DNA from 2 places in the Pseudarthrobacter sp. TE3704 genome. Region 1 is predicted to be linked to the other one. Evidence: riboswitches for the same ligand, from Rfam matches in the RefSeq annotation. Region 1 holds a riboswitch; the other holds the start of a gene.
The links. Region 1 has a riboswitch for thiamine pyrophosphate ahead of thiC (phosphomethylpyrimidine synthase ThiC). Riboswitches for the same ligand answer to the same signal wherever they lie in the genome.
Positions count from the first base shown of each region.

Region 1 (2,989 bases):
TGCCGGAACGTTCAGCTCCGGCAGGTACACCTTGGCCCCGGCGGCCATGAACTCCCGGCTCTTCGCGCGCATGCCTGAGGCCGCCTCAGCCAGGGCAGCCTGCGCCTCGGCGGACCCGTATTCGTCACGGATGTCCTGGCTGATCCGCATGGAGCAGAACTTTGGCCCGCACATTGAGCAGAAGTGGGCAGTCTTGGCCGGCTCCGCGGGAAGAGTCTCGTCATGGAAAGCCTCGGCCGTCACCGGGTCCAGGGACAGCGCGAACTGGTCCCGCCAGCGGAACTCGAAGCGTGCCTTGGACAGCGCGTCATCCCGCTCGTGCGCCCCCGGGTGGCCCTTGGCAATGTCGGCGGCGTGGGCGGCGATTTTGTAGGTGATGACACCGGTTTTCACGTCGTCCTTGTTGGGCAGGCCCAGGTGTTCCTTCGGCGTGACGTAGCACAGCATGGCCGTGCCGTACCGGGCGATTTCCGTGGCGCCGATCGCTGACGTGATGTGGTCATAACCCGGAGCCACGTCCGTGACCAGCGGCCCCAGGGTGTAAAACGGTGCTCCCTTGCAGAGTTCCTGCTGCCGTTCGACGTTTTCCCGGACCAGGTGGAACGGAATGTGCCCCGGGCCCTCCACCATCACCTGCACGTCATATGTCCAGGCCCGCTGGGTGAGCTCGGCCAGCGTGTCCAGCTCCGCGAACTGCGCAGCGTCATTGGCATCCGCCGTAGCTCCCGGCCGCAGGCCGTCGCCGAGGGAAAATGCGACGTCGTATCTGGCGAAGATCTCACACAGCTCGTCGAAGTGCGTGTACAGGAAGTTTTCCTGGTGGTGGGCCAGGCACCAGCCCGCCATGATGGAGCCTCCCCGCGAGACGATGCCCGTGACCCGGTTGGCGGTCAGCGGAACATACCGGAGCAGGACGCCGGCGTGCACGGTCATGTAGTCCACACCCTGCTCGCACTGCTCGATCACGGTGTCGCGGAAAATCTCCCAGGTCAGCGCATTGGCTTCCCCGTTGACCTTTTCCAATGCCTGGTAGATGGGCACGGTGCCGATCGGGACGGGGGAGTTGCGGATGATCCACTCCCGGGTGGTGTGGATGTCATCGCCGGTGGACAGGTCCATTACGGTGTCGGCCCCCCACTGGGTGGCCCACTGCAGCTTGTCCACTTCTTCGGCAATGGAGCTGGTGACGGCCGAGTTGCCGATATTGGCATTGATCTTGACCAGGAAGGCCTTACCGATGATCATCGGCTCTGACTCGGGATGGTTGATGTTGTTGGGAATGATGGCCCGCCCGGCCGCGACTTCGCTGCGGACCAGCTCAACGTCGCAGTTCTCGCGCAGCGCCACGAAGCGCATCTCGGGGGTGATGATGCCCTGCCTGGCGTAGTGCATCTGCGTTACCGTCTTGCCCTCGACGGCGCGGCGGGGCACCGGCTGAGCCCCTTGCCACTCCGCGGAGGCGGCGCCGCGGCGGACAGCCGAGCGGCCGTCGTCGAGCAGGTTCCGCTCCCTGCCGCCGTACGCTTCGGTGTCTCCCCGCGCCACGATCCATTCGGACCGGAAGGGGCTGAGGCCGCGTACCGGATCGCTGCCGGGTCCGGCCGTCCGGTAGGTCCGGAAGGGTCCGTTCGGTTCCCCGTTGGGGGAAGGCTCCAGGGCAATTTCCGTTACGGGTACCCGGATTCCCGACTCCGCGTCTTCGATGAACGCCAGCGAATGCGACGTCAGGGACTGGGTAACCTGGGCTTCCGCCGCCCCACCGGCCACGCTTTCGCGGGACTGATTCAGGGCAGGGTCCAGCTGTTCATTGGGTGTATTCAAGGAATACTCACTTCCTTCGCCGGCATTACCCGGACAGGTTCAACGGTCGCAGGCTGCGTCAGCCCGATCTCAGCCCCTGCAGGGGCACCCGTGTGGTCAGGAAGAAAGCTACCACAGCCTTGCGGGAGGGGCTTGTCACATGGCCGGTGCTAGCCTGACTGGCGGGAAAAGGAGTCCAATGCCGGAGATCATCGAATTCAGCGGCCCGGTGCTTGCCGGGCCGGACAGCGAGCGGCGGGGCCTGTGGTCCATTGACGGGCTGTTGACCTTCACACGCCCGCAGCAGGTGCCGGACAAGGTGCTGGAAGGCTGGGTCCTGCCAGGTTTCGTGGATGCCCACTGCCACATCGGGCTCGGACCCGGCGGCCCGGTGGACGCTGCTGCCGCCGAAGACCAGGCCCGGGCAGACCTGGCGGCCGGCACCATGCTGGTCAGGGATGCCGGCTCCCCGGCCGACACCCGCTGGATGCAGGGCGGCCGGGACTTCCCGGTGCTGATCCGCGCTGGACGGCACGTTGCCCGGACCCGCCGATATCTTCGCGGTTTCGCCGACGAGGTGGAACCGGAAGGCCTTGTGGAAGCCGTGCGCAAGCAGGCACGCGACGGCGACGGCTGGGTCAAGCTCGTGGGGGACTGGATTGACCGCGGCATTGGTGACCTGGCGCCGTCCTTTCCCTCCGCCGTCGTGCGGGACGCGGTACAGGCGGCGCATGACGAAGGCGCCCGGGTCACCGCCCACTGCTTCGCTGAGGACACCCTGGACCAGATGCTGGACGCCGGCATCGACTGCATTGAGCATGCCACCGGACTCCTGCCCCGGCATCTTCCCCGGTTCGCCGAACAGGGAGTGCCGATCGTCCCCACACTCATCAACATCGCGACGTTCCCGGACATCGCCGCCCAGGCCCGGCCCAAGTTTCCGCGGTACGCGGACCACATGCTGGCGCTGTGGGAGCGGCGGATGGAGCGGGTGGCGGAAGCTTACGGGGCCGGCGTGAGGATCTTCGCCGGCACGGACGCCGGCAGCGTCATCAACCACGGAAGAATCGCGGACGAGATTTTGGCCCTGCATGAGGCCGGGCTGCCTATGGCTGCTGCACTGGACGCAGCCTGCTGGTCAGCCCGCGAGTGGCTCGGCGCGGACGGCCTGCACGAGGGTGCGCGCGCC
Region 1 covers NZ_JBWCCJ010000002.1:594,705-597,693, reverse strand. Annotated here, with positions in the region: gene thiC (phosphomethylpyrimidine synthase ThiC) at 1-1,821, opposite strand, end outside; TPP riboswitch at 1,816-1,923, opposite strand; gene ACZ9BC_RS06785 (amidohydrolase family protein) at 2,000-2,989, shown strand, end outside.

Region 2 (2,989 bases), on a different contig from region 1:
CTGTACTCCTCTCACGCCTGAAACAATATAGTAAGCATGATTACTAATAAAAGCTAAGCAGGCTTTGTTTCTGCGTTGAGGGATACGGAACCTTCCCCGTTCCGTCCTTTTCTTACGCCGGGCCGGTCCAGGTGTAGGGGTTGGGGTGCTGCCCGCCGCTTCGGCCCTGCTCGTACCCCTGTTGCCATGCCTTGCCGACGGCGGACACCAGGTCGGCCAGCAGGGGATAGTAGGGATGGTCCGGGCCGATGAAGATCATCTCGTCCTCGGCTTTGTCCAGTGCCGCCCGGACGGCATTGTCTGCGGGCCTGCCGGTCATGCCGGGCCGTCTGCCCCTGCCGGGCGCAGCACCTCACGCATAGCCTCCACCACCAGGTCATGGTCCTGCATTTGCGGGAGCCCGGAAACGGTGACGGTGGCCACCGCGCCCACACCGGAAACATAGACCGGGAAGGACCCGCCGTGCGCGGCGTACAGGGTTTGGTCGAACCAGCCCTGGTCCTCGATCCGGCCGCCCCGGAGCCGGCCGCGAAGCCCCACCAGCAGTGAGGGAACCTCATACCGGGCGGCGGTGCGCTGCTTCGCCCGGATCCAGTGTTCGTTGTCCGGGGTGGCGCCGGGCAGGGCCACATGGAACAGGACCTGATCGCCCTTGGTGATGTCGATCGCGATGGGCAGGCCGCGCTCCTTTCCCAGTTCCACAAGGAGAAGTCCAAGGTTCAGCGAGTCGTCCAGGGAGAAGCCGGGGAACTGGAGCTCATGGATCTCCCCCTCGATGCGGCCGATGAGGGCCTGCAGCGATCCCTCCGGCTGCGCGGCGTCAGAGTCCGGATCGAAGTCGGTCACATGCGGCTGATTAGCAGTCATGGCCCACAATCTACCCCTGTCCCGGTGTAAACTGGACTCCGCCCAGCAGGGCAGTTCTACCTAAGCATTATTCCGTTCAGAGCATTACTTAACGACAGGGGAGCGCCGCCGTCGGGCACTGGCCAAGGCCGGGAACCGCAGGTGGGCGCTGAGAGTGCGGACAGCCGCAGACCCTCGAACCTGATCCGGTTAGTACCGGCGCAAGGGAGTCGAGTTCTCGAAGTCCGGCAACGGCAGTAGCCGCTTGCCGTGCTTTCCCCTCCTGTTTCCCAGGAGGATCACATGAGCACTGCAGCAATCAAGAAGACCACCAGCAAGTCCTGGCGCGTCGTGGACATCGTGGTGGCGGCCCTGATCGCCATCGCCGGCGGCGTCATCTTCTGGGCCTGGTCCCAGGGTGCGGCCGCGGTTTCCGCGCCGATGAACGCCGTTTACCCGCCCCTGACCGGCCTGATCGCCGGCGGCTGGATGATCCCGGCGGTGCTGGGCATGCTCATCATCCGCAAGCCCGGCGCGGCATTGTTCTGCGAAACCGTCGCAGCCACCGGTGAGCTCCTGATGGGATCGCAGTACGGCGCCTCCGTGCTGTTCTCCGGCTTCGTCCAGGGCCTCGGCGCGGAGATCATCTTCGCCATCTTCGTGTACAAAAAGTTCAACCTGCCCGTTGCCCTGCTGGCAGGCGCGGCGGCGGGACTCTTCTGCGGCCTGAATGACTCTTTCGCGCCGTGGGGCTGGAACATCGCCTACTCGGGCGGTGACAAGCTGGCCTACATCATCTTCACCGCGATTTCCGGTGCGGTCATTGCCGGTGCGCTGTCCTGGATCGCTACCCGGGCTCTAGCGAAGACCGGCGTGCTGAGCTCCTTCGCCTCGCGCAAGGCAGCCACGGAGCCCGTCCTCTCCTGATGCAGGCACCTTCGCACCAGGCCGGGCCCGGAGCTATGCGGCCGGCGGCCGTCACGGCCCGCGGCTGGGGGTGGCGGCATGCCGGCCGCCCCAAGCCTGCGGTCCACAGCCTTGACCTCGACATCGCGCCGGGGGAGCGGGTGCTCCTGCTCGGTCCTTCCGGTGCGGGCAAATCCACCCTCCTGCATGCCCTTGCCGGGGTTCTGGGCGACGTGAACGACGACGGCGAGGCGGGCGATTCGGACGAGTCGGGTTCGCTGCTCGTCGGCGGTGCGTCCCCCCGCGGGCAGCGCGGCCATGCCGGGCTGATGCAGCAGGACCCCGAAACACAGGTTGTCCTCTCCCGCGTAGGCGACGACGTCGCCTTCGGCGCCGAAAACCTTGCCGTGCCCCGTGACGCGATCTGGACCCGCGTGCACGAGGCGCTTGACGACGTCGGCCTGTCCCACCTGCCGCTGGACCATCCGACGTCGGCCCTGTCCGGCGGCCAAAAGCAGCGCCTCGCGCTGGCGGGCATCCTTGCGATGCGGCCCGGGCTGATCCTTTTGGATGAGCCCACCGCCAACCTGGACCCGGCGGGTGTGCTGGAGGTCCGCGACGCCGTGGCCCGGTGCCTGGACAAGACCGGCGCAACGCTGGTGGTGGTGGAGCACCGGGTGGCGGTCTGGAAGGACCTGGTGGACCGGATTGTGGTCCTGCAGCCCGGCTCGGCCTCTGATCCTGCGGTACTGCTGGACGGCCCTCCCGACCAGGTACTGAGTGACGCGCGGACCATGCTGATGGCCGCCGGGGTATGGGTGCCCGGTTATGTGCCCGCCACCCGTGCCCGTGCTGCCGTGCCGGCCGCCGGGACGGGAAATCTCCTGCTCGCCGCCGAAAAGCTGGCAGTGTCCCGGGAACGTCCGCGCCGCAGCGGGTTCCGCAGGATCCCGCCAGTCCCGGTGCAGGAAGACATCACCGCGCAGGTGCGGGCCGGCCAGGCACTGGCAGTGGTGGGACCCAACGGTGCGGGAAAATCCACCTTTGCCCTGACCCTCGCGGGGCTCCTGGAGCCGGTCGCCGGCAAGGTTTCCGCCACCACCGACCTGAGCCGGGGAGCGGGAATCGACCCCTACAAGTGGAAAGCCGAGCAGCTGATCGAGCGGGTGGGCACGGTGTTCCAGGAACCCGAGCACCAGTTCGTTACCGGCAATGTGCTCGATGAACTGCTGTTCGG
Region 2 covers NZ_JBWCCJ010000003.1:655,562-658,550, reverse strand. Annotated here, with positions in the region: gene ACZ9BC_RS10815 (hypothetical protein) at 113-319, opposite strand; gene ACZ9BC_RS10810 (heme-degrading domain-containing protein) at 316-867, opposite strand; TPP riboswitch at 954-1,092, shown strand; gene ACZ9BC_RS10805 (ECF transporter S component) at 1,150-1,773, shown strand; gene ACZ9BC_RS10800 (ABC transporter ATP-binding protein) at 1,773-2,989, shown strand, end outside.
Region 2: it holds a riboswitch for thiamine pyrophosphate, as region 1 does, so the genes downstream of both, ACZ9BC_RS10805 (ECF transporter S component) here and thiC (phosphomethylpyrimidine synthase ThiC) in region 1, are expected to answer to the same signal.